DNA from 4 places in the Pantoea sp. BRR-3P genome. Region 4 is predicted to be linked to each of the others. Evidence: predicted binding sites of a transcription regulator. Region 4 holds the regulator's gene; each other region holds the start of a gene.
What was found. Region 4 encodes PurR, which represses purine synthesis genes. Its sites were predicted from a motif close to CANGCAAACGTTTGCNTG; they were not measured.
Positions count from the first base shown of each region.

Region 1: rbsD (D-ribose pyranase) is a predicted target of PurR. The motif match lies at 4,388-4,405, and genes of this name have one in related genera.
Region 2: AAGR08_RS18635 (NCS2 family permease) is a predicted target of PurR. The motif match lies at 4,159-4,176, and genes of this name have one in related genera.
Region 3: purM (phosphoribosylformylglycinamidine cyclo-ligase) is a predicted target of PurR. The motif match lies at 3,482-3,499, and genes of this name have one in related genera.

Region 1 covers NZ_CP155066.1:4,065,949-4,073,447, forward strand. Annotated here, with positions in the region: gene kup (low affinity potassium transporter Kup) at 1-1,668, shown strand, start outside; gene qseC (quorum sensing histidine kinase QseC) at 1,680-3,011, opposite strand; gene qseB (quorum sensing response regulator transcription factor QseB) at 3,008-3,670, opposite strand; gene AAGR08_RS18780 (YgiW/YdeI family stress tolerance OB fold protein) at 3,851-4,246, shown strand; gene rbsD (D-ribose pyranase) at 4,419-4,838, shown strand; gene rbsA (ribose ABC transporter ATP-binding protein RbsA) at 4,846-6,354, shown strand; gene rbsC (ribose ABC transporter permease) at 6,351-7,322, shown strand; gene rbsB (ribose ABC transporter substrate-binding protein RbsB) at 7,349-7,499, shown strand, end outside.
Region 2 covers NZ_CP155066.1:4,033,863-4,041,361, forward strand. Annotated here, with positions in the region: gene mnmE (tRNA uridine-5-carboxymethylaminomethyl(34) synthesis GTPase MnmE) at 1-160, shown strand, start outside; gene AAGR08_RS18620 (malonic semialdehyde reductase) at 556-1,146, shown strand; gene AAGR08_RS18625 (flavin reductase family protein) at 1,192-1,704, opposite strand; gene AAGR08_RS18630 (4'-phosphopantetheinyl transferase superfamily protein) at 1,999-2,745, shown strand; gene AAGR08_RS18635 (NCS2 family permease) at 2,777-4,090, opposite strand; gene yieH (6-phosphogluconate phosphatase) at 4,242-4,904, shown strand; gene AAGR08_RS18645 (MFS transporter) at 4,995-6,233, opposite strand; gene phoU (phosphate signaling complex protein PhoU) at 6,354-7,088, opposite strand; gene pstB (phosphate ABC transporter ATP-binding protein PstB) at 7,103-7,499, opposite strand, start outside.
Region 3 covers NZ_CP155066.1:978,667-986,165, forward strand. Annotated here, with positions in the region: gene pstA (phosphate ABC transporter permease PstA) at 1-901, shown strand, start outside; gene pstB (phosphate ABC transporter ATP-binding protein PstB) at 914-1,681, shown strand; gene purN (phosphoribosylglycinamide formyltransferase) at 1,744-2,382, opposite strand; gene purM (phosphoribosylformylglycinamidine cyclo-ligase) at 2,379-3,419, opposite strand; gene upp (uracil phosphoribosyltransferase) at 3,661-4,287, shown strand; gene uraA (uracil permease) at 4,411-5,694, shown strand; gene hda (DnaA inactivator Hda) at 5,788-6,489, shown strand; gene AAGR08_RS04480 (M48 family metallopeptidase) at 6,683-7,499, opposite strand, start outside.
Region 4 covers NZ_CP155066.1:2,228,787-2,236,285, forward strand. Annotated here, with positions in the region: gene AAGR08_RS10280 (Grx4 family monothiol glutaredoxin) at 1-102, opposite strand, end outside; gene AAGR08_RS10285 (C40 family peptidase) at 467-1,258, shown strand; gene AAGR08_RS10290 (YnhF family membrane protein) at 1,319-1,408, opposite strand; gene purR (HTH-type transcriptional repressor PurR) at 1,683-2,708, shown strand; gene punR (DNA-binding transcriptional activator PunR) at 2,705-3,616, opposite strand; gene punC (purine nucleoside transporter PunC) at 3,727-4,929, shown strand; gene cfa (cyclopropane fatty acyl phospholipid synthase) at 5,231-6,379, shown strand; gene AAGR08_RS10315 (riboflavin synthase subunit alpha) at 6,428-7,069, opposite strand; gene AAGR08_RS10320 (MATE family efflux transporter) at 7,268-7,499, shown strand, end outside.

The DNA.
Region 1 (7,499 bases), 1.8 Mb from region 4:
TACATCAGCTACGTGATGCGTGCAGATAACGCCGGAGAAGGCGGAATTTTGACGCTAATGTCGCTGGCCGGACGCAATACTGGCGCCAGAGCAACGGCGATTCTGGTGATCATGGGACTGATTGGCGGCAGCTTCTTCTACGGCGAAGTGGTGATTACACCAGCCGTTTCGGTGCTTTCTGCAATTGAGGGGCTGGAAATTGCGGCCCCAAGTCTGGATGCCTATATCGTGCCCCTGGCGATCGCCGTTTTGACCCTGCTGTTTGTTATCCAGAAGCACGGCACCGGCATTGTCGGTAAGCTGTTCGCACCGGTAATGCTGCTGTGGTTCCTGGTTCTGGCGGTATTGGGCGCGCGCAGCATCATCAGCAACCCGGACGTGCTGCACGCGATGAATCCCTACTGGGCGCTGCACTTCTTTATCGAATACAAAACCGTTTCCTTCTTCGCGCTTGGCGCGGTGGTGCTGGCAATTACCGGCGTGGAAGCGCTGTATGCCGATATGGGCCACTTCGGTAAATTCCCGATTCGTCTTGCCTGGTTCATCGTGGTGCTGCCATCGCTGGTGCTGAACTACTTTGGCCAGGGGGCGCTGCTGCTCAAACATCCGGAAGCGATCAAAAACCCGTTCTTCCTGCTCGCGCCGGACTGGATGCTGATCCCGATGTTGATTCTGGCGACCTTAGCCACGGTGATCGCCTCGCAGGCGGTGATTTCCGGCGTGTTCTCGTTAACCCGTCAGGCGGTGCGTCTCGGCTACCTGCCGCCAATGCGCATTGTGCACACCTCTGAGGAAGAGTCCGGGCAGATTTATATTCCGGTGATCAACTGGCTGCTCTACTTCTCGGTGGTAATTGTGATTGTCGGCTTCGAGCACTCCAGCAATTTGGCCGCGGCGTACGGCATTGCGGTAACGGGCACCATGGTGCTGACCGCGATTCTTTGCTCTACCGTGGCGATTCAAAACTGGCACTGGAACCGCTATCTGGTAGTGCTGATTCTGATTGCCATGTTGTGCATCGATGTGTCGCTGTTCTCCGCCAACTTGATCAAAGTGTTCTCCGGCGGCTGGCTGCCGCTGACGCTGGCGCTGATGATGTTCATCATTATGACCACCTGGAAAAGCGAGCGTTTCCGCCTGCTGCGTCGTATGCATGAGCACGGTAACTCTCTGGAAGCGATGATTGCTTCACTGGAGAAATCGCCGCCGGTGCGCGTGCCAGGTACTGCGGTATACATGTCGCGTGCGCTCAATGTGATTCCATTTGCCATGCTACATAATCTCAAACACAACAAAGTGCTGCATGAGCGCGTGGTGCTGCTGACGCTGCGCACTGAAGATGCACCTTACGTGCACAACGTACGTCGAGTGACGATTGAGCAGCTGTCGCCCACTTTCTGGCGCGTAGTGGCCAGCTACGGCTGGCGTGAAACGCCGAACGTGGAGGAGATTTTCCACCGCTGCGGCCTTGAAGGGCTGAATTGCCGCATGATGGAAACCTCGTTCTTCATGTCGCATGAATCGCTGATAATCGGCGATCGTCCGTGGTATCTGCGCCTGCGTGGCAAGCTGTTCCTCGCGCTGCAACGTAATGCGCTGCGCGCGCCAGATCAGTTTGAAATCCCACCGAACCGCGTGATTGAACTGGGAACCCAGGTCGAGATTTAACGCTCTGCGCGTCACCAGCTTAAGGTGACGCGCAATCCTCCGCTGGCGCGCTGGCTGAACTGCAATCGAATGCCGTGCAGCTGGGCAATATTCTTCACAATGGAAAGCCCCAATCCACTGCCGGTTTGTGTCTGTCCCGGCGGTCGCCAGAAGCGTTCACCCAGCCTCGCCAGTTGTTCTTCGCTGACGCCTGGTCCGTTATCGTCAACGGTAATGGCGCGCGCATTAAGCTGCACATTGATGCTGCTGCCCGAAGGTGAGTAGCGCAGCGCGTTATCCAGCAGATTACGCACCATTAAATTCAGCAACAGCGGATGACCGTTCATCACCGGTTCGGCGTGGTGAGTAAATACTAAATCGGTATGCTGCTGTTCCGCCTGCGGGAAATGCTCCGCCAGCAGATTTTGCAGCAGCGGCGCCAGCGCGACCGGTTGAAATTCGCTGCGCAGATCGTCAGCCTCGACGCGTGAAAGCGTCAGTAGCTGATCCACCAAGCGCGTGGCGCGCACGATGCCGCTATCCAGCTGCTGAATGGCGCGTTTGCGCATCGTTTCATCATCATCGGCCAGCTGAATCACTTCGCTCTGTACGCGCAGCGCCGCCAGCGGGCTACGCAGCTCATGGGCGGCATCGGAGGTAAAGCGGCGTTCGCGTTGTACCAGCTGTGCCATGCGGTTAAACAAACCGTTGAGCGCTACCACCAGCGGTTTCACCTCTTTGGGCAGGCGCGCGTCCGGCAGCGGTTTAGCATCATCCGGCGCACGCTGATGCAGCGATGCGGTAAGGCGTTTCAATGGACGCAGCTCAAACCACACCAGCGCCAGCAAAAACAGCAGCATAAAAGGCATGGCGATCAGCCAGGGTAACAAGCTGCTGAGTGCCAAATCGCGCGTCATATCATCGCGATATTCCCACTCCTGACCCACCACCACGCGATAGCGTTTATCGGCAGAGGTAAGCCACACTAAGCGCCAGCTGTCTTTATCGTCGCGCAGGTGGCCATCGACAAAACCATCGCGCTGATGATCAAACTGCAAATCGCGACCGTTTTCGCCATCGTTCAACAGCGGCTTGCCCTCGGCGCTGTAAATGGCAAATGCCAGTGCATCATCATCCTGATCGCCCCGATGATGACGCAGGATAGATTTGGTTTTTGGCAGCGTAACGTCTTGCCGCGAGGTGGGATCGAGCGCGATCAGGCGCTTTGCGAACAGCATTTGCTGCGTATCAAACAGCTCGTTCACCGTATCGCGGGTTTGCTGCCAGGCGCTGAGGCCGGCAAGTCCGCCGCACAAGAGGATCAGCACGACAAAGCCGATGGCGAGGCGCAGGAACAGACTCATTCCACCGCTCCCAGCGTATAGCCCACGCCATGCACGGTACGAATAAACTGGCTGCCGAGTTTTTTACGCAGATGATGAATATGGACTTCCACCGCATTGCTGGAGACATCTTCATCCCAGCTATACAGTTTTTCTTCCAGCTGGCTGCGCGTTAGCACGCGGCCTGGATTGCGCAGAAAGAGCTCCAACAGCGCCAGTTCCCGACTCTTCAGGCTGACGGCTTCGCCATCGCACATTACGCTGTGGCTGTCGGGTGCCAGGGTAACCTTGCCGTGTTTAAGCTCTGGCTGCAGCTGTCCATGACGACGACGGATCAGCGCCTGCAAACGTGCGGCTACTTCTGTTAGCGCAAACGGCTTGCACAGGTAATCGTCGGCGCCGAGCTGCAATCCTTGCACGCGCTGATCGAGCGCATCGCGCGCCGTGAGAATCAGCACCGGCACATCGTGTCCTTGCTGGCGCCATTGACGCAGGATGTCTAAACCATCGCGTTCCGGCAGCGACAGATCCAGCACTACCGCATCCCAGGGCGCGGCGGTTAGGGCCTGAAATCCGCTTTCCCCCGAGATAAACCAGTCGACGCTGAAGCCGAGTTTGGTGAGGCCAACCTTCAAACCGTCGCCAATCAGGGCGTCATCTTCTATCAATAAAATGCGCATAACTTCTCCTTCTGTTAAGCGGAGTTATACGAAGCACATTCTTTCTTGTACAGCGAAAATCGCGGCAAATAGGCTATTTTTCAGGAATGTACGCGCAAAGCGTTCTCTTAAGATCCTGTTAAGAACCTTATGGTGAAATAGCGCATGTAAACCAACACATTCATGGAAACGAGGTGAGAAATGAAAAAATCTGCTGCTTTATTCGCGATTGTCGCGCTGGCTGCTACGCCGGTTCTTGCTGCGCAGCAAGGGGGTTTTGTGGATCCCACTGCACCAACGGCACAGGTCAAGTCTGGTGGTTTCAAAGCCGATAACACTAGCATCGTCACGGTAAAACAGGCCGAAGAGATGAAAGACGATAGCTGGATTACCGTACGCGGTACGCTGGAGAAGCAAATTGGTGATGAGGATTATCAGTTCCGCGATGCTACTGGCACCATGAAGGTCGAAATCGATCATAAACGCTGGAACGGTTTGACCATCACACCGAAGGATCAGGTGGAGCTGACCGGTGAACTGGATAAGGATTTCAACGCGATCGAACTGGACGTGAAACAGGTACGTAAATTGCCATAATTTCCTCCCCGGGGCCGTGTAAGCGGCTCCGCCATCCCACCAAACTCAAATTCCCGCTGGCACAAGCGAAACGTTTCGATGGCGATCACATTTCCGTGATGTCGTCATTGAGTTGCCGCGCGCATTTTATACACTCCCGATCAGCGAAACGTTTCGCTGTGGAGTGGAAGAAATGAAAAAAGGTCGCTTGTTAAACGCTGAAGTCTCTCATGTGATTGCCCGCCTGGGGCACACCGATACGCTGACGATTGCAGATGCAGGCTTGCCGATTCCGGCCGGTCCACAGCGCATCGATCTGGCATTAACGCCGGGTACGCCCGAATTTTTACAGGTGGTCGACGTTATCACGCAGGAGATGCAGGTCGAAAGCGCCCTGATGGCGGAGGAGATTAAACAGCATAATCCGCCGCTCCACAGCGCACTGCTCGCCGTGCTCGAAGCCTTGCAACGGCACCAGGGGAATGTCATCACCATCCGTTACACCAGCCATGAACAATTCAAACAACAGACACAGCGCAGTCAGGCGGTCATTCGCAGCGGAGAGTGTTCTCCGTATGCGAATGTCATCCTGAGCGCTGGCGTGACCTTCTGAGGCCGTTATGCAACCGTTATTGCAACTCAAAGGGATTGAAAAATCGTTTCCTGGCGTGAAAGCGCTGAATGGCGCCTCGCTTGCCGTCTATCCTGGCCGCGTGATGGCGCTGGTGGGCGAAAACGGTGCCGGTAAATCTACCATGATGAAAGTGCTGACCGGCATTTACAGCATGGACGCCGGCTCCATGCAGTGGCTGGGTAAGGATGTGGCGTTCTCTGGCCCGAAAGCTTCGCAGGAAGCGGGCATTGGTATTATCCATCAGGAACTGAACCTGATTCCGCAGCTGACCGTCGCCGAAAATATTTTCCTTGGTCGTGAATTTGTTAACCGCTTTGGCCGCATCGAATGGAAAAAGATGTATGCCGCAGCGGATGGACTGTTACAACGCCTTAATCTGCGCTTCAGCAGCCACAAGCTGGTGGGCGATTTGTCGATTGGCGATCAGCAGATGGTTGAGATCGCGAAAGTGCTTAGCTTCGAGTCAAAAGTCATCATTATGGATGAACCGACCGATGCGCTCACCGATACCGAAACGCTGTCGCTGTTCCGCGTGATCAACGAACTAAAAGCGCAGGGCTGCGGCATTGTCTATATCTCGCACCGCATGAAAGAGATCTTCGAGATTTGCGATGACGTCACCGTGTTCCGCGACGGGCAGTTTATTGCCGAGCGCGCGGTCAGCGATCTCAGCGAAGAGAGCCTGATCGAGATGATGGTGGGGCGCAAACTGGAAGATCAATATCCACGCATTGATCAACAACCTGGCGAGATCCGTTTAAAAGTCGAAAACCTGAGCGGGCCGGGCGTTGATAACGTCAGCTTTACGCTGCGTAAAGGGGAAATCCTTGGCGTGTCTGGCCTGATGGGCGCGGGCCGCACTGAACTGATGAAAGTGCTGTACGGCGCGCTGCCACGCAGCAAAGGCAAAGTCACGCTGAATGGACGTGAGATCGTGACCCGCTCACCGCAGGATGGCTTAGCGAACGGCATCGTCTATATCTCCGAAGACCGCAAGCGCGATGGCCTGGTGCTCGGCATGTCGGTGAAAGAGAACATGTCGCTGACCGCGCTGCGCTATTTCAGTACCGGCGCGGGCAATCTCCGGCACAGCGATGAGCAGCTGGCGGTGGGCGATTTTATCCGCCTGTTCAACGTTAAAACCCCCTCCATGGAGCAGCCGATTGGGCTGCTGTCCGGTGGTAATCAGCAGAAAGTAGCGATTGCGCGAGGTCTGATGACACGCCCCGATGTGCTGATTCTTGATGAGCCAACACGCGGCGTCGACGTTGGGGCGAAAAAAGAGATCTATCAGTTAATTAACCAGTTTAAAGCCGAAGGGCTGAGCATCATTTTGGTGTCGTCAGAAATGCCGGAAGTGTTGGGTATGAGCGATCGCATCGTGGTGATGCATGAAGGCCATCTGAGTGGCGAATTTTCCCGCGAGCAGGCTACCCAGGAATCCCTGATGGCAGCGGCAGTCGGTAAGCAACACAGCGAGGAGTTAGTTGTATGAGCACCCAAACCCTACCCGCCAGCCGCCGCTGGTTCAGCAAAGCCTGGCTGCTGGAGCAGAAATCCCTGATTGCGTTGATCGTGCTGATCGCCGTGGTCGCCAGCCAGAGCCCAAATTTCTTTACGCTGCCGAATATGTTCAACATTCTGCAGCAGACGTCGGTCAACGCCATCATGGCGGTGGGGATGACGCTGGTGATTCTGACTTCAGGCATTGATTTGTCGGTGGGATCGCTGCTGGCGCTGACGGGCGCGGTAGCGGCATCAATTGTCGGATTAGAAGTGAATGCGCTGGTCGCCGTAGCGGCTTCGCTGGCGCTCGGCGCGGCAATTGGCGCTCTTACCGGTGTAATAGTCGCACGCGGCAAGGTGCAGGCTTTTATCGCCACGCTGGTGATGATGCTGCTGCTGCGCGGCGTCACTATGGTTTATACCAACGGCAGCCCAATCAATACCGGTTTCAACGATAACGCCGATCTGTTCGGCTGGTTCGGTATTGGCCGCCCGCTGGGCATCCCAACGCCGGTTTGGCTGATGGCAGTGGTATTTGCACTCGCGTGGTACATGCTGCATCACACGCGCCTCGGACGTTACATCTACGCGCTGGGCGGTAACGAAGCGGCTACACGCTTATCCGGTATCAGCGTTAACCGCGTCAAAATCATCGTCTATTCGCTGTGCGGCCTGCTGGCGGCATTGGCAGGCACCATCGAAGTGGCACGCCTCTCTTCCGCACAACCCACGGCGGGTACCGGTTATGAACTGGATGCCATTGCCGCGGTGGTGCTGGGCGGCACCAGCCTGGCGGGCGGTAAAGGCCGCATCATGGGCACGCTGATTGGTGCGCTGATCCTCGGCTTCCTGAATAACGGCCTGAATCTGATGGGCGTATCGTCTTACTACCAAATGATTGTTAAAGCCGTCGTCATTCTGCTAGCGGTGCTGGTGGATAACAAAAGCAGTAAATAACTCTGACCTTCACACAGGATTTAAAAATGAAAAAGTTAACTGCATTGGCCGTCATTCTTGGCGCCACCCTCAGTGCTGGCGCAATGGCCAAGGACACCATTGCTCTGGTGGTTTCAACCCTGAATAATCCGTTCTTTGTGTCACTGAAAGATGGCGCACAGAAAGAAGCTGATCAAC
Region 2 (7,499 bases), 1.8 Mb from region 4:
CCTGCAACAGGGAAAACATCAGCTATTAGGCGCATGGGCGGGTGAATTACTGGCGGAAGAGCTTCGTTTAGCGCAACAGGCGCTGAGCGAGATCACTGGCGAATTCACCTCCGACGATCTGCTGGGACGAATCTTCTCAAGCTTCTGTATTGGGAAGTAATATCTGTTACGTAGTCGCCATAAATGGCGACCCTACAACAAATGAGCGCGGTTTTCGTAGGGTGCGCATTCGTGCGCACCTGATGTCTGTTACGTAGTCGCCATAAATGGCGACCCTGCATCGAATGAGCGCGGTTTTCGTAGGGTGCGCATTCGTGCGCACCTGATGTCTGTTACGTAGTCGCTATAAATGGCGACCCTGCATCGTATGAGCGCGGTTTTCGTAGGGTGCGCATTCATGCGCACCTGGATCCCAGTAGACATGCGTCTTTGTTATTTGGCTCCCCTTTCGCTTTGCAGTATAACGATCACTGCCCGGCGAAAAGGCCCTGCCGGGAACATCGACTATTCATGCAAAATATTGGGCGCTCGTTGCGGCCTGAACAGGAGAGAAACATGAGTACAACGCTCGACAGCGTGGCGCTGAATGCGCTGTTTAATGAAGCCCGCACCCACAGCTACTGGCAGGACAAACCGATTTCTCAAGAGGTGCTGAAGCAGCTCTACAATCTGACCGCGCTGGGCCCAACTTCTGCTAACTGCTCGCCAGGCCGTTTTGTGTTTGTGACGTCTCAGGAAGGGAAAGAGAAGCTGAAACCGGCACTTTCGTCCGGTAATGTTGACAAAACCATGGCGGCGCCGGTGACGGTGATCGTGGCGTGGGACCCAGAATTCTACGAAGCGCTGCCAAAGCTGTTCCCGCACGGCGATGCGCGCAGCTGGTTCACCAGCAGCCCGGATCTGGCGAAAGAGACCGCGTTCCGTAACAGCAGCTTGCAAGCGGGTTACTTGATTCTGGCGGCGCGTTCGCTGGGGTTGGATGCAGGCCCAATGTCCGGTTTCGATCCGTCCAAAGTGAATGAGGCGTTCTTCAGCGAGAATAAATGGCAGGTGAACTTGCTGATCAATCTGGGCTATGGCGAAGCCAGCAAACTGCACCCGCGTTTGCCGCGTCTGAGCTTTGATGAAGCCAGCAAATTTGCCTGATTCGATAGCGAAAAGGCGTCACTTACGACGCCTTTTCCTGTGCGGTTAGCCCAGTGAATGGAAACCGCTATTGAAGTAGATCATTGGCTCTGACGCTTCGCCAGGCAGCGCAATGCCAACAATACGTGCCAGCAGCACGCTATGCGTATTCCACTCCACCACTTTCTCCAGCTGGCAATCAAAGCTCACCAGCGCATCCGCCAACACTGGCGCGCCGGTATTCAGCGTCTGCCAGGCGCCGTTTTGAAAACGCTCTTCGCGACGCGATGATTGGCTGAACTGAGCGCATAAATCGTCATGCTGCTCACGCAGTACGTTAACGGCAAAATGACCGGCCTTGATAAACGCATCATGACTGGATGCGCTGCGATTCACGCACACCAGCAAGCTCGGTGGCTCAGCCGCCAGCGAACTCACCGACGTGGCAATTAGCCCCAGCTTTTCGCCCTGAAATTCGGTGGTAACCAGAGAAACGCCTGCCGTTAGGCGGCGCATGCCGTGACGAAACTCATCAAGAGAGATCGATTCCTGGCGAGAAGAAATAGCGGTAACTGACATAAAAAACTCCGACGTGCATGATTCAGCGATGTGCACGATTGGCCTGAGGGTGAATAGTTAGCGCACTTCGATGTGCCTTTTTACTGCCCAAATCCTACACCACATCGCGCCAATCGGCACCCGATCAGACATGAATGTGCAAAAGCGTTCTATGCAAAGTGACAAAATGGGATTGCCGTGCGGCTTCAGCCTTATCTGAAATATCGCCTATTCCACCTTAAGGCGGATGCAAACCCATGAGAAAATTCTTACAATAGCACTGATGATTATTCGACCATTTTCACGGAGCGACAGATGGCTAGTCATTTTGTTCGTTGGATCGGTCATCCGCCCTTTTCTTCAGAGAATATGCGGGTGCCACAGGAAGTGATTCATAGCGCCCAACGCTTCGCTGACAAGCGCCGCGGACGCTTTCTCGCCGCGCGCGAACTGCTGGGGCAGCTGATGCTGCGCGTTTATGGTATTCGTGAATTACCTGCATTAATTACCACCAGCAGTGGTCGTCCCCGTTTTGCCGATGCGAATCTGCCCGATTTTAGTATTTCCTATGCTGGCAACACTATCGGCGTGCTGCTGGCCGAAGAAGGCGGTCGTGCCGGACTGGACATGGAGATTGTGCGTGCGCACAGTCGCCAAACTCAGGATATGCTGACGCAGGATCTCTCCTCTGGCGAGAAAGCCTGGATCAACGCGCAGCAGGATTTTATGGAAGCGCTGACGCAAATCTGGACGCTGCGGCAAAGCATTCTCAAACTCACTGGCGAAACGAATAGCGGTATTGATTCACTGCGTTTGCATCCCGCAGCCGGACGACTGCGTTCCACCGTGTTTCCCGATATTCAGGCGGTATGTGATGCTGAACCGACGCTGGTATGGTCGTGTGCACTATCTCCAGGCACAGAACGTTTACGGCTGTGGGAAATTGATGGCGCGCAGCAGTGGCAAGCGCTGCGCGACGTCGAGATGAGCAAACCCAATATGGGGCCGCGCACCTTACGCCTGACCAGTTTGGTCGCGCCGCAGGAGATAGGACATCCCTGACAAAAAAGGCCGCTTAAGCGGCCTTTTTCACTTAATGAGCGTCAATGAAGACGATTTTCAGCACAAACAGCAGCGCCACCACCACCACGCATGGACTGATTTCACGCCAGCGACCCGTTCCCAACTTCATCACGCAGTACGAGATAAAGCCCAGCGCAATGCCTTCGGTGATCGAGAAGCTAAATGGCATCATCGCCGCGGTGACAAACGCCGGAACCGCTTCAGTGAGATCGTCCCACTGTACGCGGGAAAGCGACGCCGTCATTAACACGCCAACATAAATCAGCGCGCCCGCCGCCGCATAGGATGGCACCATCGCTGCCAGCGGTGACAGGAACATCACCAGCAGGAACAGAATCCCGGTAATCACCGCCATCAAGCCGGTACGCCCGCCGATCGCCACGCCGGACGAGCTTTCAATGTAAGCGGTAACTGAAGAGGTCCCCACCAGCGAACCGGTCACAGAGCTGATGCTATCAACGTACAGCGCCTGCTTCATGCGCGGGAACGTGCCTTTCTCGTCGGTCAGTCCGGCTTTATCGGTCACGCCAATCAGCGTGCCGGAAGAGTCGAACAGATTCACCAACATAAAGGAGAAGATCACGCCGGCCATGCCGATGTTGAATGCACCTTTGATATCCACCTGACCAACCACCGAAGTGATGGCGGGCGGAGCGGCGAACACACCGCTGAATTTTACGTCGCCAATGATCAGGCCCAGTGCGGTAGTCACCACGATCGAGACCAGCACCGCCGCATGGATATTACGTGAGGCCAGAATAGCGATGATGAAGAACCCAAGCGCGCCCAGCAGTACGCTGTGCGACGTCAGGTTGCCAACGGCCACGATGGTATCGGCGTTAGGCACGATGATGCCGGCATTTTTCAGCCCCATCATGGCGATAAACAGGCCGATACCGGCGGTAATCCCCACGCGCAGGCTCAGCGGAATGTTGGCAATCATCCAGTAGCGCACGCGCAGCAGCGTGAGGATCAGCAAGCCCAAGGCTCCCCAGAAGATCGCGCCCATGCCAACCTGCCATGAGTAGCCCATCGCGCCCACCACCACGAAGGCGAAAAAGGCGTTCAAGCCCATCGCCGGTGCCAGCGCTACCGGCAGATTCGCCACCAGCCCCATTAAGATGCTGCCGAACGCGGCAATTAAGCAGGTGGTGACAAACACGGCCTGGGTATCCATGCCTGCCACACCCAGAATTTGCGGGTTAACGAAGACGATGTAGACCATCGTCAGGAAAGTGGTGCAACCGGCAATCACTTCTGTACGCACGGTTGTGCCGTGTTCCTGCAGCTTGAAGATGCGCTGCAAAAGCCCCTGGTTATTCATTTCACTGTTCCGATAAAAAATTAATCGCCGCGTATCGTATAGAGTTTAGCGTGGCAAAACACTGATTTTTCGCAACCGGTTGCTCAGGGTCGCTTTCTGCGCTCAGTGCGCTAGAGTGTCAGCTTATTGTTTAACAAAAGGATGATGCGCGATGTCGGTGGAATGTATTTTTTTTGATTGCGACGGCACGCTGGTCGACAGCGAAGTAATCTGTACGCAATCTTACGTCAACACCTTTGCCCGCTACGGTATTGAGCTCTCACTGCAACAGATGTTTGAGCAGTATAAAGGGGTGAAGCTCTACGACATCATCCGTGACGTCGCGGCAGAACATCAGGTTGAGTTACCGCTCGAAGAGGTGGAAACTGCCTATCGCGCCGAGGTGGCGCGGCTGTTCGATCTCGATTTAAAGCCGATTGCCGGTGCCAAAGCGCTGGTGGAGCGCGTAAAAGTGCCAATGTGCGTGGTTTCAAACGGCACGGTGAAGAAGATGCAACACTCCCTGGGATTAACCGGCATGCTGCCCTATCTGGATGGCAAGCTATACAGCGGCTATGACATCAACCACTGGAAGCCCGATCCCGAGCTGATGTATCACGCCGCCGAGCAGATGCAGGTGCCGATTGAGAAGTGCATTCTGGTGGACGATTCCGAAGCCGGCGCACGCGCAGGCATCGCGGCCGGGATTCCAGTGTTTTACTACTGCGCTGACGCACATAATCCAGAATTAGATCATCCGCTGGTGACGCGCTTTGATGATATGGCGCAGCTGCCGGAGTTGTGGCGCGCACGCGGCTGGGATTTGGTGGGATAGGTGCGGTGTTCAGCCAGGTCGGCATCAATGCCGACCCTACGTTCGTGCTCCATTCAATGATAGGGTCGCCATTCATGGCGACCACAAAAATCAGCCAATCGCCCCCAGCGAATCTTCGTTGCTCTGCTTTTTCGGCAGCAGGAACAGCGTGGCGGCGATATCCAGCAAATAAATCAACGCCAGTAGGGTGATTGCGGCGGTGAAGGAGATGTTGGTGGCCAGTAATCCAATCACCAGCGGACCAAACCCGCCCACGCCACGCCCAAGGTTAAACAACACGTTCTGCGCCGTAGCACGCGCCTGCGGCGGGAAGGTATCAGAAATCAGCGCGCCGTAGCCGCCAATCATACCGTTGACAAACATCCCCATCAGCGCGCCAGTAAACAGCATTACCGTTGGATCGCGCAGCTGTGCATACACCACCACCATCACCACCGCACCGAACTGGTACAACAGGAAGATTTTCCAGCGCGCGAAGCGATCGGCCAGCACGCCGAACAGCCAGATGCCAAATGTCATGCCGACTACCGTTACCGCCGTCCACAAGCCGGATTTTGTCAGGCTGAAGCCAAAGTTAGACGACAGATAGCTCGGCATCCAGATCATCAAACCGTAGTAACCGAAATTCTGCACCGAACAGAGAATAAGAATTCCCAGACTGGCTTTGCTGGTATTGCTATCGGCGAACAGCAGTTTAAGCCGCGCGGTAAACGACAGCTGCGGGGTTTTCTCAACGTGACGGGTAAATTCTTCCGGCTCACCCATGCTGCGGCGAATCACAAATGAGACCAGCGCGGGCAGTAAACCAACGAGGAACATGCCGCGCCAGCCAATGACACTCAGCAATGGCGGCGTAATAAAGGCCGCCAGCAGCACACCAAGCTGCCAGCCAATGCCGACCCACGCCGAGGCGCGGTTGCGCTTCTCTTTTGGCCAGGCTTCCGCAATCAGCGCCATCCCAATGCCGAACTCGCCGCCTAATCCCACGCCCGCCAGGGTGCGGTACGCCAGCAAATCCCAGTAGCCCTGTGCGACAGCGCACAGTCCAGTGAACACCGAGAACACCAAAATAGTGACGGTGAGAATACGGATGCGGCCATAGCGATCGCTGAGATGGCCAAACACGATGCCGCCAATCACCGCACCAATCAGCGTCCATGTCACCAGAGAACCCGCCTGAGACGGATCGAGCGCCAGCGAAACGCTGATGGCGGGCAGCATAAAGCCGAGGATCAGAAGGTCAAATCCGTCCATGGCGTAGCCGCTAATGGCAGCCACCATGGCTTTCGCCGGTGTAATAGCGCGTTTTTTTTGTAGTGAGGAGGACATGCAGCAGCACCTTGCAGAAAAAAGTGTGCCAAGTATAAAAGAGAGGGCAACGCGGAGACCAGGCAGAAATCAAGAAAGCGGCCCGTTAGTCACAGTGGCAACGGGCCGCCAAAGTCTCAATCAAGAGGGTTTATTGCTACCGTCATCGCCCGACAGCAGTTCATCCAGCTTGTCGCCGCCCACATGGCGGAAATCCTGACCTTTTACGAAATAGAAGATAATTTCACAAATATTCTGGCAGCGGTCGCCGATACGCTCGATGGCGCGCGCGCAGAACATCGCGGTCAATACGCTGGGAATGGTGCGCGGATCCTCCATCATATAGGTCATCAGCTGACGCACGATGCCTTCATACTCTTTATCCACCTTCTTATCTTCGCGGTAGATTTTGATGGCTTCGTTAAGATCCATGCGCGCAAACGCATCCAGCACGTCATGCAGCATCTGCACGGTGTGATGGCCCAGCGCTTCAAGGCTAACCAGCAGCGGCAGATGCTGTTGACCAAACTTCTCCAGCGCGGTGCGGCTGATTTTCTCCGCCACGTCACCAATGCGTTCCAGCTCTGAAATGGTCTTGATGATCGCCATCACCAGGCGCAAATCGCTGGCGGTAGGCTGACGTTTGGCGATGATGCGCACGCAGGCTTCATCAATCTCCACTTCCATCATGTTGACCTTCTGGTCGCCGTCAATCACGTGACGCGCCAACTCGCCATCCTGGTTATGCATCGCGGTAATGGCATCGGTAAGCTGCTTCTCTACCATGCCCCCCATGATCATCACCTGAGTGCGAATGTGCTCAAGCTCCGCATTAAACTGACCGGAGATGTGTTTGTTCAGATTTAAATTATCCATGTGCGTCTCCTGAATCAGCCGTAGCGACCGGTGATGTAATCTTCGGTTTGCTTCTGTGCGGGCTTAGTGAACAACGTATCGGTATCGCTGAACTCAATCAGCTCACCCAGATACATGAAAGCGGTGTGATCAGAACAACGTGCGGCCTGCTGCATGTTATGCGTCACGATTACCACCGTGTAATCCTGCTTCAGCTCGGTGATCAGCTCTTCGATACGACCGGTTGAGATCGGATCCAGCGCGGAACATGGCTCATCCAGCAACAAAACTTCCGGGCGAATGGCGATGCCACGCGCGATGCACAGACGCTGCTGCTGACCGCCGGAAAGACTGTAACCGCTCTGATGCAGCTTGTCTTTGGTTTCATTCCACAGCGCGGCTTTGGTTAGCGCCCACTGCACGCGCTCGTCC
Region 3 (7,499 bases), 1.3 Mb from region 4:
TCATACCCTTCCGCTGGCGCAGGTTGTTGATGCGTGGTACCCGAATGCCATGACATTAACCAACAAAATGCTGCACTTTTTCAGTCAGATTTGGCAATTTGTCAGCGATTCACCGACCTCCGGCGGCGGCGAAAGTGGCGCGTTTCCGGCGATCTTCGGTACCGTGCTGATGGTGCTGCTGATGTCGATAATTGTGATGCCGCTTGGCGTTATTGCCGCGCTTTGGTTGCATGAGTATGCCGGGCGCAACGCATTGACGCGCCTGGTGCGCATCGCGGTGGTTAACCTGGCGGGCGTGCCATCCATTGTTTACGGCGTGTTTGGTCTCGGCTTCTTTGTCTGGCTAATCGGCGGCACGATTGATCAGCTGTTCTTCGCCAGCGCGTTACCTAATCCCACCTTTGGCACGCCAGGTTTACTGTGGGCCGCGCTAACGCTGGCGCTGCTGACGCTGCCAGTGGTTATCGTCGCGACCGAAGAAGGATTGTCGCGTATCCCGGATAATCTGCGTCAGGGATCGCTGGCGCTGGGTGCAACCCAGGCGGAAACGCTGTGGCGCGTGGTGCTGCCGCTGGCGGTACCGGCAATGCTGACCGGCCTGATTCTGGCCGTGGCGCGCGCAGCCGGAGAAACCGCGCCGCTGATGCTGGTGGGCGTGGTGAAAATGGTGCCAGAGCTGCCGGTGGATGCGGTATTCCCCTATCTGCACCTCGATCGCAAATTCATGCACCTCGGTTTTCAGATCTACGATTTGGCGTTTCAAAGCCCAAATCTTGACGCTGATCGACCGCTGGTTTACGCCACTGCATTGCTGCTGGTGGTGATCATTCTGTCGCTCAATCTGCTGGCCAAGGCGCTGCGTCATCGGCTGCGTGAGCGTTACCGGCTCATGACGCACTAAAAAGGTTTTCTGATGACGCGCGATCACGACATTGCTCTTACCGTTAATCAGCTATCGCTGTGGTACGGCGAGCGCCAGGCGTTAAATAATATTGATCTGCAGATCCCCAAAAACTGTATCACGGCGCTGATTGGTCCTTCCGGCTGTGGCAAATCCACGCTGCTGCGCTGTTTTAATCGTATGAATGATGTGATTGATCGCTGTCGCATTGAGGGCGAAATTTTGCTCGATCGTTACGCCGTGATGCAGGCGAATCAGGATCTGCCCGCCCTGCGTCGCCGCATTGGCATGGTGTTCCAGCGGCCGAATCCGTTCCCGAAATCGATCTACGAAAACGTGGTGTACGGCCTGCGCTTGCAAGGCGTGCGCGATCGACGCGTGCTGAATGAAGCCTGCGAACGTGCGCTGCGCGCGGCGGCGCTGTGGAGCGAAGTGAAGGATCAGCTGGGACAGAATGCGTTAACGCTCTCGACCGGTCAGCAGCAGCGTTTAGTGATTGCGCGCGCCATTGCGATTGAACCCGAGGTGTTGCTGCTGGATGAGCCGACGTCGGCGCTCGATCCGATTTCAACTCTGGTGATCGAAGAGCTGATGACCACGCTGAAGCAGCATTTCACGCTGGTGCTGGTGACGCACAACATGCAGCAGGCGGCGCGGGTGTCGGATTACACCGCGTTTATGCATAACGGTCAGCTGGTGGAATTTGATGAAACCGATCGCATCTTTACCTCGCCAAAAGCGCGACGCACCGAAGATTACATTACGGGAAGGTTTGGTTAATGACGGTCGCCATGAATGGCGACCCTACATCGTAGGGTGCGCATTTATGCGCACCAGAGAAATCAGTCGTGGGCGTAGCCTTCGGGCGGCAATGGTTCACCATCCAACCACGCTTTACCCGCACGCATCTGCAAACGCCCATCAACAAACCAGCTGATGACCAGTGGATAAATCGCGTGTTCCTGATGCTGCACGCGCGCGCTGATGTCGTCTTCGCTATCGCCCGCAAACACCGGTACGCGCGCCTGCAAAACGATCGGTCCGCCATCCAGCTCGTCAGTCACAAAATGCACCGAGGTGCCATGCTCCTCGTCGCCGTTTTCCAGCGCCTGACGATGAGTATGCAAACCCGGATACTTCGGCAATAGCGACGGATGGATATTCACCAAACGATCGTGATAGTGCGCGACGAAGGTCGGACTGAGGATACGCATATAGCCGGCGAGCACCACCAGATCGGGCGCGTAAGCATCAATCTCCTGCATCAGCTGGCGATCAAAAGCATCACGGTCGGCAAACTCGCTGGCGGCTAACGCGTGGCTGGGAACATGGGCTTCCCGCGCGCGCGTCAAACCATAGGCGCTGGCTTTATTACTGAAAACGGCAGCAACGCTGCCGTTAATCCGCCCGCTTGCGCAGGCGTCGAGGATGGACTGAAGATTGCTTCCGTTGCCGGAGATCAGCACAACCAGTTTTTTCATGGGTTAATAACCACACGCTCTTCAGCATCAGAGGCTTTAATCACACCAATTTTCCACGCTTTTTCGCCAGCGTCGGTCATTAGCTGTACCGCTTTATCCGCATCCGCTGGGCTCAGCGCAATCACCATGCCCACGCCGCAGTTAAAGGTGCGGTACATTTCGTGACGGCTGACGTTGCCGGCCTGCTGCATCCAGGTAAATACTGACGGCCACTGCCAGCTGCTCTCTTCCAGCACGGCTTGGGTGTTGTCTGGCAACACGCGTGGGATATTTTCCCAGAAGCCGCCGCCGGTCAGATGTGAAATCGCATGCACATCAACCTGTTCAATCAGGCTAAGGATGTTTTTCACGTAAATGCGGGTAGGTGCCAGCAGGTGATCGGCCAGTGATTTGCCGTCCAGCTGCTTGGTTTCTGGATCGGTCTGGCTGACTTCCAGAATTTTGCGCACCAGCGAGTAACCGTTCGAATGCGGGCCGCTGGAACCCAGCGCAATCAGCACGTCGCCGTCCTGCACTTTCGAACCGTCAATGATTTCTGATTTTTCCACCACGCCAACGCAGAAACCGGCCACGTCGTAATCTTCGCCGTGATACATGCCTGGCATTTCAGCGGTTTCGCCGCCCACCAGCGCACAGCCCGACTGCAAGCAGCCTTCGGCGATGCCGGTGATGACCGATGACGCGGTTTCTACATCCAGCTTGCCGGTCGCGTAATAATCGAGGAAGAACAGCGGCTCTGCACCTTGCACGATCAGGTCGTTGACACACATCGCAACCAGATCGATGCCGATGCTATCGTGGCGTTTGAGATCCATCGCCAGACGCAGCTTGGTGCCGACGCCATCAGTTCCGGAGACCAGCACCGGCTCGCGGTACTTTTGCGGCAGCGCACAGAGCGCACCGAATCCGCCCAATCCACCCATGACTTCCGGGCGGCGGGTTTTTTTCACTACGCCTTTAATACGGTCAACCAGATCGTTACCAGCATCGATATCGACACCGGCGTCTTTGTAGCTGAGAGAGGTTTTGTCGGTCACTGCGGAATCCCCACGCGAGTTGCGGTTGGTGGCAAAAATTAAGCGCGGCAATTCTAACAGCGCAGGCAAACGTTTGCGAGTCCCATCTCACGCTGCCTTTGCACAGCGTCAGATTTTCGCCAATCCTTACTCTTGAGCTGATTAAGGCAAGCCATTGACCGATGACAAGTGGCGCGGCGGCGAAAAGGCGGTATAATCCGGCGATTTTTTTTTAGCTCAACTCAATTCCGGGAGAACAATCATGAAGATCGTGGAAGTCAAACACCCGCTGGTCAAACATAAACTGGGCCTGATGCGTGAGCATGATATCAGCACCAAGCGTTTCCGCGAGCTGGCCTCGGAAGTGGGCAGCCTGCTGACCTATGAAGCCACAGCCGATCTGGAAACCGAGCGCGTAACTATCGAAGGCTGGAACGGTCCGGTCGAAATCGATCAGATCAAAGGTAAAAAAATCACCGTCGTTCCGATTCTGCGTGCGGGCCTGGGCATGATGGAAGGGGTGCTCGAGCACGTACCGAGCGCGCGTATCAGCGTGGTTGGCGTCTATCGTGATGAAGAGACGCTGGAGCCAGTACCGTACTTCCAGAAGCTGGTATCGAATATTGAAGAGCGCCTGGCGCTGGTGGTCGATCCGATGCTGGCAACCGGTGGTTCCATGATTGCGACTATCGACCTGCTGAAGAAAGCCGGTTGTACCAGCATTAAAGTGCTGGTGCTAGTGGCCGCGCCGGAAGGCATTGCGGCTTTAGAAAAAGCGCATCCGGATGTGGAGCTGTACACCGCATCTGTCGATCAGGGATTGAACGAAAAGGGATACATCATCCCGGGACTCGGCGATGCCGGGGACAAGATTTTCGGAACCAAATAAAGCAACCAGCCGGCCAGAGAGTCGGCTTTTTTTTGTCTAAAAACACAACAATGTCATCCTTGAGTTATTCACGCCCGGGCAATGCAGCCATAGCGTGAAGAACGTAGAGGATAGGGGATAATAATGACTCGTCGCGCTATTGGCGTTAGCGAACGCCCACCGCTACTGCAAACCATTCCACTCAGCCTGCAGCACCTGTTCGCCATGTTTGGCGCAACCGTGCTGGTGCCAATTCTGTTCCACATCAACCCGGCTACGGTGTTGCTGTTCAATGGCGTCGGTACGCTGCTCTATCTGTTTATCTGTAAAGGCAAAATTCCGGCCTATCTCGGCTCAAGCTTTGCTTTTATTTCGCCGGTGCTGCTGCTGTTGCCGCTCGGTTATGAAGTGGCGCTTGGTGGCTTTATCCTCTGTGGTTTCCTGTTCTGTGTGGTGGCATTGATCGTGAAGAAAGCCGGTACCGGCTGGCTTGATGTGATGTTCCCGCCAGCGGCGATGGGCGCGATTGTGGCGGTTATCGGCCTGGAACTGGCGGGTGTGGCGGCGAATATGGCTGGTTTGTTGCCTGCTGACGGTACCTCGCCAGACAGCAAAACCGTGATCATCTCGATGGTGACGCTAGCGGTCACCGTATTTGGTTCGGTGCTGTTCCGTGGCTTCCTCGCCATCATCCCGATCCTGATCGGCGTACTGGTGGGTTATGCGCTCTCGTCTGCGATGGGCATTGTTGACTGGAGTACGGTAGAGAATGCGCCCTGGTTTGCGCTGCCAACCTTCTACACGCCACGCTTTGAGTGGGTGGCGATGCTGACCATTCTGCCTGCCGCGCTAGTGGTGATTGCCGAGCATGTCGGCCACTTAGTGGTGACGGCCAACATCGTGAAGAAAGATCTGATTCGCGATCCTGGGCTGCATCGCTCCATGTTTGCCAACGGTTTATCCACCATGATCTCCGGCTTCTTCGGCTCAACGCCAAACACCACTTACGGCGAGAACATCGGGGTAATGGCGATTACCCGCGTTTACAGCACTTGGGTGATCGGTGGCGCGGCAATCTTCGCTATCCTGCTCTCTTGCGTTGGCAAGCTGGCGGCGGCAATCCAGGCGATTCCGGTGCCGGTCATGGGCGGCGTATCGCTGCTGCTGTACGGCGTGATCGGCGCATCGGGTATTCGTGTGCTGATCGAATCCAAAGTGGATTACAACAAGGCGCAGAACCTGATCCTGACGTCGGTAATCCTGATCATCGGCGTGAGCGGTGCCAAAGTGCACATTGGCGCCGCCGAGTTAAAAGGCATGGCGCTGGCGACGATTGTTGGCGTGGGCCTGGCACTGATTTTCCGTTTAATCAGCCTGTTACGTCCTGAAGAAGTGGTGCTGGATGCGGAAGAGAAGCGCGAAAGCTAAGGCTGCAAGCCGGGCAGGGAAGCCCGGTTCATCTCCGACAAAGATCGTGATAAACTTGCGCGGTTTTCTGCCCGCTCATCCGTTGAGGTACTTCTGAACACGCCGGCACAGCTCTCACTGCCACTCTATTTACCCGATGATGAAACCTTCGCCAGTTTCTGGCCGGGGGAAAACACGTCTCTGCTGGCGGCGCTGCAAGGCGCACTTTCACAGCAACACGGCAGCTATCTCTATTTCTGGTCACGCGAAGGCGGCGGCCGCAGTCATTTGCTGCACGCGGCTTGCGCCGAACTCTCGGCGCGCGGCGAAGCGGTGGGTTATGTGCCGCTGGATAAACGTACGTGGTTCGTACCGGAAGTGCTGGAAGGCATGGAGAATCTGGCGCTGGTATGCATCGATAATATCGAATGTATTGCGGGCGATCCCGAATGGGAAATGGCGATCTTCGATCTCTATAATCGCATCCTGGAAATCGGTAAAACGCGTTTGCTGATTACGGGCGATCGACCGCCGCGCCAGCTCAATCTCGGCTTACCGGATCTGGCTTCGCGTCTTGATTGGGGGCAGATCTACCGTTTGCAGCCGCTGTCGGATGAAGATAAATTGCAGGCGATGCAGCTGCGTGCGGGATTACGTGGCTTTGAGCTGCCGGAAGATGTTGGGCGCTTCCTGCTGAAACGACTCGATCGCGAAATGCGCACGCTGTTTGATACGCTGGATCGCCTCGATCGCGCCTCCATTAGCGCGCAGCGTAAACTCACCATTCCGTTTGTTAAGGAAGCGCTGGAGCTTTAACGCATTGTAACGAATGGCTTTAAGCTGAATTAACCGCGCCACATGCCGTAGCGGCGCAATTCATTGCGCGATAAATCGCGCCGCTACGGAACGTGCGATGATTTATTCACGCTTAAGCGATCGGCATTAAGCCATGAATGGCGACCCTACGTGCGCGGTTTTCGTAGGGTGCGCATTTATGCGCACCTGGACATTATCCCTTCTGATACACCTTGAAGCGCTTCTGCAGTTCACGGAACTGATCGATGCGCGCGTCATAGCGCGCCTGCTTCAGGCTGCCGAGCGGTACCTGCGCACTGGCGCTGCTCAAGGTGCTTATGGCCTGATCGAGTTGCCCATTTAGCGCTAAACCTTCGGCACGCGCCGAGAGTTCTTCATCACGCAAGCCCTGTGCGGCCGAAGCCTGCGCCAGCAGATCCCAGGCGTTGAGATCGTCCGGATGCGCGAAAGTGTAGCGGTTGAGAATGAGGCTGGCGTTCGCCGGCTGTTTCGCTTCAACATAGGCGTTGGCGAGGTTCAGTTGCAGCACCGGATTGGTGCTGCTGCCTTTGGCGCTACTCAGCATGGTGATTGCCTGCTGTGGCTGCTTCAGTCCGATGTCGATATCGGTCATGATATCGAGAAACCAAACGTTGTCCGGCTGCTTCGCCAGCAGCGGCGCAATCACACGCTTCGCGCTATCAAAGCTTTTCGCCTGCAGGAACTGCACTGCTTTACCATACTGCGCCGCTTGCTGTTCACGCACGTTGCCTTTGCTGTACTCATTTAACAAATCATCGGTCAGCTGATTACGGCCAGTAGAGTACATGCCCAGCGAGCGTACCTTAGCCATATAAAAATCCTGTGAGGATTGCACCACCACTGGACGCATCTGGTTGGCACGGTTGCGCGCATCGGCCAGGCGGCTGTCGGGCAACGGATGCGTTAGCAAAATTTCCGGCGGCTTGGAGGAGAAGCGGCTTTGATCGGCCAGTTTTTGCAGGAAGTTTGGCATCGCTTGCGGATCGAAG
Region 4 (7,499 bases):
CGCCGAGAAACCGCAGCTTGGCAGCTTTGGCGAACCTTTCATGTACAGCAGGATCGGGTTTTCTGCGATCTGACGCTGAATTTTTTCAACAGTACTCATTATTGCCTTCCTTAAAGCTTCACTTCGTGTTTGTTTATTGTAGCGATTTCGCTCCCGTACTGAAAACGGGATTTTACGTTAGCGTCGGGTAATCGCCATGTTTGTTAAGTTGGGCCGCCACAAATAACATTTTCATATCATTATTAGGCATGACTAAATTAATAATTAGCAATAGTTTCGCTGCGTTAACCAGCTGAATTAGTTCATTTTTGCGACAGAATCAATCTGGTAACAGTTTAATGGAAAAAGGCCTTACCTTTTGCAAAAAAAGTGGATTAGAATTGCCTCGGCGCTGATCGTTTGATCAGATTACTCTCACTCTGCCGCAGTCTGTTTGTTTCCAGCCTGCTGAACCTAAAACCGGATTATGCGTTTACTGATTACGCTTTTCATACTGGCTTTTGCCCAACTGTTCTTTAACGTGGCCTCTGCGTCTCCGCATGCGCCGGTTAATGCCAGCTCGCAAAAAGCAGAGAAAAAGAGCGCACGTGAAGACGAGCGCCGCAAACGACGTCCGGTGAAAACCACTACGAAAAAATCGCGGCTGCCTGCCGTCCAAAAACTCAAAATTAAAAAACAGGCAAAGCCAGAAATCGCACTGACTAAAACCAGCCGCAAAAAATCCCTGCTAAAACCCACGACGAAGAAATATGGTCATCAACGACAGATAAAAAAAGCCGCAGACGTCGACGTTGATGATGAAGCATTGCCGCTCACCGGCATCAAAATGAGCAAGGCGCATCGCCAGCGTTATCAAAAGGCGCGTGAAACTGCGATGACAAAATTAATGGGCCAGCTCGGCAAACCTTATCAATGGGGCGGCACCTCCCCGCATACCGGCTTCGACTGCAGCGGCCTGGTGTGGTACGCCTATAAAGATTTGGTGAAGTTCAAGTTCCCGCGCACCGCCAATGAGATGTATCACCTGCGCGATGCTGCACCAATTAAGCGTGAAATGCTGGAAAAAGGTGATTTGGTGTTCTTCCGCATCAATAATCGTGGTACTGCCGATCATGTTGGCGTGTATCTCGGAAATGGCAAATTCATTCAGTCGCCGCGTACCGGCAAAGATATTCAGATTAGCGCGTTGGGTGAGGATTACTGGCAGAAACACTATGTTGGGGCGCGTCGTATGATGACGCCGAAAACCATTCGTTAGTTGTTGCGCAACGCGCAGAAAAAAGCCGGACGCTGCATTGAGCTGCTCCGGCTTTTTTTATTAATGCATGATTGCAGTAAAGCTAAAGGCAATAATCATTAACAGAGCACCAACGGTTGTCATTAGCGCCAGCTTCAAATCCGTACTCATTACTCCTCCTTAGTCACACATTTCTTAGGGTTAAAGCGATTTTCGCACAGCGATGGGCAAAAATCTCGTGTTATCCGCCCGGGCTTGCTAGAATCGCCGCCTTTCGTTGCGCAACACATTTTGTGCAGGCTGTGTTTACAGCGCGATAAAGTGATTTTGTCTGCTAAACCACACCGTTTTGCCCCTTATTTTGGGCGATAAAAGCATTAGCAGACGCAAACGTTTAACAATATACTTATCAGTAAGTTGCGATAAGCCCAGGAGTACCATTTTCATGGCAACAATTAAAGATGTGGCAAAACGCGCGGGTGTTTCGACCACCACGGTTTCGCATGTCATCAACAAAACGCGTTTCGTAGCAGAAGAGACGCGTAACGCCGTATGGGAAGCGATCAAAGCATTGCACTACTCGCCAAGCGCCGTGGCGCGTAGCCTGAAAGTCAATCACACCAAAACGTTGGGCCTGCTGGCGACCTCCAGTGAAGCGCCCTATTTTGCCGAAATTATTGAAGCGGTAGAAAATCACTGCTTCGATCGCGGCTATACGTTGATTCTGGGTAACGCGCATAACGACTTACAAAAGCAGCGCGCTTATCTCTCCATGATGGCGCAGAAGCGTGTCGATGGATTGCTCGTGATGTGTTCAGAATACCCCGATGATTTGCTGCAAATGCTTGAAGAAAATCGCAATATCCCGATGGTTGTTATGGATTGGGGCGCTTCGCGCGGCGATTTTACCGATACCGTGCAGGATAATGCATTCCAGGGTGGCTATCTCGCTGGGCGATATCTGATTGAACGTGGTCACCGCGACATTGGCGCAATTCCGGGGCAATTGGAGCGCAATACCGGCGGCGGACGCCATGCCGGTTTCCTTCAGGCGATGAATGAAGCGGGCATCACTGTGCGCCCGGAATGGATCGTTCAGGGCGACTTTGAACCGGAATCGGGTTATCAGGCGATGCAGCAAATCCTTAATCAGAAACAGCGCCCCACCGCCGTGTTCTGCGGTGGTGACATTATGGCGATGGGCGCAATTTGCGCAGCAGATGAAATGGGTTTGCGCGTGCCGCAGGATATCTCAGTGATTGGCTATGATAACGTGCGCAACGCGCGTTATTTCACGCCCGCCCTGACCACCGTGCATCAGCCTAAAGCCGAATTAGGTGAAAAAGCTTTGGAGATGCTGCTCGATCGCATCACCAGCAAGCGTGAAGAGCCACAAACCATTGAGGTTCAACCCACGCTGATTGAGCGCCGCTCCGTGGCAGACGGGCCATTCCGCGACTATCGTCGCTAGTGTGTCACTTCGCTGAGCCATTCGTGGTTCAGCGTTTCGGCATCCCCGAGATAGGCTAATAGCCAATCCAGCGCCGGCGACGCGCGCTGTTCTGACCAGCTAACGCAGCAGGGGCTGTCTGGAAAGGCCTGCGGCAATTGCAGCTCCACCAACGCGTGGTTATCCAGCAGCGGTCGAGCTAAATGGCCCGGCACCATCCCAACGCACAATCCTGCCTGCAAGCAGTCGAGCCCGGTTTCCCATTCTGGCACCACCAGGCGCCGCTGATTATCGAGCGTCCATGTCATGCGGCGCGGCAACGCTCGCGAGGTATCTTCTAGCACCAGCGAAGGCCATGCCCGCAGAGTTTCATCATCCAGTTCAACGCTACTGACTAAAGGATGATGAGGACTCACGACACAGCGCCAGTTAAGCGCCCCCATATCCTGAAAAGCAAAACGTCCCCCAACCGGAATTGCCTGAGTGGCGCCAATCGCGACATCAACGCGTCCATCAGCTAACGCGTCCCAGACGCCATTAAACACTTCATAACTGATGATCAACTCCATGTCCGGGAAATGGCGATAGAAGTCCTTCACTAATTGCCGCGTACGCTGCGGTTTTACAATACAGTCAATGGCGATGCTCAACTCACCGCGCCAGCCATTGGCCAGCTGCTGGCACTGCCTGCGGGTGGCGAGCATTTTTTTGATAACAGATCGTCCTTCACGCACAAAATGCTCACCTGCCGGTGTCATTACCACTTCCCGATGCTGGCGCTCAAAGAGCGGTACCGCCAGCCAGGTTTCCAGTTGGCGTACGGTATAGCTGATGGCAGAAGGCACACGGTGCAACTCCTGCGCCGCGGCGCTGAAGCTGCCGGTTCGCGCTACGGCATCTACCACTTCAAGCGCGTATTCTGACCACATGAATTCACCTTCAAAAAATTTAACAGCACTGTGCAAATATTAGCGTTTCACAAAGCGTGTTGCATCCTTTTACACTCCCCCGCGTTCAACCTGCCCATAAGAGAAATAACATGTTGTCGTCTAAAGCATTTATGCCCTACCTTGCCGTGCTCAGCATGCTCGGCTTTCTTGCCACGGATATGTATTTACCCGCCTTTGGCGATATGCAACGTGATTTTGCCACTGCACCGGGCACCATCAGTGCCAGCCTGAGTCTGTTCCTTGCCGGCTTTGCTTGTGCGCAGGTCTTTTGGGGACCGCTGTCAGATCGCTACGGTCGTAAACCTATTCTGCTGGCGGGCTTAGCCATCTTTGCACTTGGCTGTCTTGGTATGCTTTGGGTGACCGATGTACGCCTGATGCTGGCGTTACGTTTTGTGCAGGCGATTGGGGTATGTGCTGCAGCGGTGAGCTGGCAGGCATTAGTCGTTGATCGCTATCCAAAAGCACAGGCTCATAAAGTTTTTGCCACGATTATGCCGCTGGTCGCCTTGTCACCGGCGCTCGCTCCGCTGCTGGGAGCCTGGCTAATCAGTCACTTCCACTGGCGCAGCATTTTTATCACCCTCACGTTTGTCGCGGTGGTATTGCTGGTTGGCACGCTGCGGTTAACCTCGCCGAAACGCGAAAACGTTGCTAAGAGCACCCAGCCCGGCTGGCTAACTTTACTTAGCACGCGAGTGTATAGTGGTAACGTCTTGATTTATTCAGCCTGCTCCGCAAGTTTCTTTGCCTGGCTGACCGGTTCGCCCTTTATTCTCGCCGCCGCCGGCTTAACGCCTGCCGATATTGGGCTGAGCTATATTCCTCAAACCATCGCCTTTTTAATGGGCGGATTTGGCTGCCGCGCGCTGCTCAACCGCTATCAAGGCGCTCAATTGTTGCCATGGTTGCTGGTGCTTTACAGTTTGAGCATCCTTAGCCTGTTTGTGGTGGCATTAATGCCAGCAACGCCACTGTTTGCATTGCTGATGCCTTTCTGCGGCATGGCGCTCGCTAATGGCGCAATCTATCCCATTGTGGTGGCTAGCGCGCTCTCTCCTTTCCCGCATGCGACCGGGAAAGCAGCAGGTTTGCAAAACCTTTTCCAGCTAGGTCTGTGTTTTGTTGCCAGCCTGCTGGTCTCTGCTGGATTAGCGCATGCGCTCTACAACACCACACTTGTCATGGTAGCAACCGTCGCACTCGCTTGGGTTGGCTTTGTCTGCCAACGCGGTGTAAGCGCACAAAGTGATATTGCCCACACTTCCCGTCCCTGCGAAGATAATCATTAAGGCAACGATTATCGTTAGCAAACTAACGATAAGCCGTTGAATATTGACCCACGTGAGCATATAATCACTGGGTCAGTATTTCTGCTATAAATCAATAATATAAATGTAATACCTTTACGACTCTGTCGTGGGATGGCGTCTGCACGATGCTGCTGTGTTGCGTCAAACTGTTCAATTCAAAAGCATACCTCTGTAAAACGTCGGATTTCTGGCGCACGGAATTTCCGTGAGTTCTCTCACAGCTCTTGAGAAATTGACTATTCTATTTCTCAGGTTCAGATCGGAAGGTGATGGAGAAGCTATGAGTTCATCTGTTATAGAAGAAGTGAGCCTTGAAGAAAACCACTGGTATCGTATCGTCAATGAACTGCTAGAGCGCGCTGATATTGCAGTGAATGGCACTCGTCCCTGGGATATTCAGGTAAAGCATCCAGATTTTTTTAAACGCGTCCTGGAAGAAGGTTCACTGGGCTTAGGTGAAAGTTACATGGATGGTTGGTGGGAGTGCGAACAGCTCGATATGTTCTTCCATCGCGTATTGAAACACCATCTGGATAAACAATTACCGCGTCATTTCAAAGACACGCTGCGAATTGCAGCGGCACGTCTTACTAATTTACAGTCGAAAAAGCGTGCCTGGATTGTCGGTAAAGAACATTACGATTTGGGTAATGATCTTTTCTCACTGATGCTCGATCCCTATATGCAATATTCCTGTGGCTACTGGAAAGATGCGGACACGCTGGAAAATGCGCAGCAGGCAAAACTGGATATGATATGCCGTAAGCTGCAACTTGAGCCCGGCATGACACTTCTCGATATTGGCTGCGGCTGGGGCGGATTAGCGGAATATGCCGCACGTAATTATGGCGTGAAGGTGCATGGCGTTACCATTTCTGCCGAGCAGCAGAAATTGGCACAGCAACGCTGTGAAGGATTAGACGTTACGATTTTGCTGCAGGATTATCGCGATCTTAATCAGCAATATGATCGTATTGTTTCCGTCGGCATGTTTGAACACGTCGGGCCGAAAAACTATGCCACTTATTTTGAAGTTGCCGATCGCAACCTAAAACCAGACGGCATATTTTTACTGCACACCATTGGTGCCCTCAGCACGGATATGAACGTTGATCCGTGGATTGACAAATATATCTTCCCGAACGGTTGTCTACCGTCTGTTCGACAAATCGCCGAAGCCAGTGAGCCTCATTTCGTTATGGAAGATTGGCATAACTTTGGCGCAGATTATGATACGACGCTAATGGCCTGGCATGAACGATTCCAAATTGCCTGGCCACAGCTGGCCGAGAAATATGGTGAACGGTTTAAACGCATGTTCGACTATTATCTCAATGCTTGCGCGGGTGCATTCCGCGCGCGTGATATTCAGCTTTGGCAGGTCGTATTCAGTCGCGGTAAAGAGGGTGGTTTGCGCGTAGCGCGTTAATTATCTGATGAAAAAATCAAGGCGCCAAATGGCGCCTTTTTTATTGCGTTATTCTGTGCTATCCGCGTGAATTAAGGCCGCTTCTCGCTGAGCCAGTACGCGTTCAACGGTATCCACAATCGCCTGGGTATGGGGATCGATCTCAATGTTGACCTTTTGACCCAATCTCTTGGCGCCCAGGGTGGTACGCTCTAATGTTTCTGGGATGAGGTGGACACAAAACTTGCTTTTAGTGACATCGCCTACCGTCAGACTTATTCCGTCTATTCCCACAAAACCTTTATGCAGAATATATTTTATCTGGCTGGCGTCCTGCAATTTAAACCAGATTTCGCGATTATTTTCTGACTGGATTATTTTGCAGATCTCCGCCGTGGTCATAATATGACCGGACATTAAATGGCCGCCAATTTCATCACTGAACTTCGCCGCACGTTCAATATTCACCACATCACCAGCGCTTAATTCGCCAAGGTTGGTGATGCGCAGTGTTTCTTTGATCAAATCAAAGCTAACAAGATCGCCCTTAATCTCTGTCACGGTCAGGCAGCAGCCGTTATGCGCCACTGATGCGCCCAGCGCCAGACCCGGCAAGAGATCTGCGGGTAAACGTACAGTATGAGTGCGAAACAGCTCTTTTTCTTCAATGGCAACAATCTCAGCCGTGCCTTGCACAATTCCAGTAAACATAATCTCAGCCTCTGCAAAGTTTGCGTCAGTTTATCACAGCTTGTCAGCCACAGCTTAATTTGGCGGAGTTCAAACTTTACACAAATAACGAAACAAAATGCGAACAACGTTTGGCGGAAGCCATCGCGACCGCTACACTATGCCGCGCATTCTTTGGGGATTTCTCCCCGCTCTCTTCTTAAATTAAGCAGGTGTTACGTGCAGAAGTATTTTACAGAAGCGCGTCAATTGCTGGCCCTTGCGATCCCGGTCATCCTTGCTCAGGTGGCTCAGACTGCAATGGGATTTGTAGATACTGTTATGGCCGGTGCGGTAAGCGCCACGGATATGGCCGCCGTTGCTGTCGGCACCTCTATCTGGCTTCCCGCCATTCTGTTTGGCCATGGTCTACTGCTGGCTTTGACGCCCACCGTTGCGCAACTCAACGGTT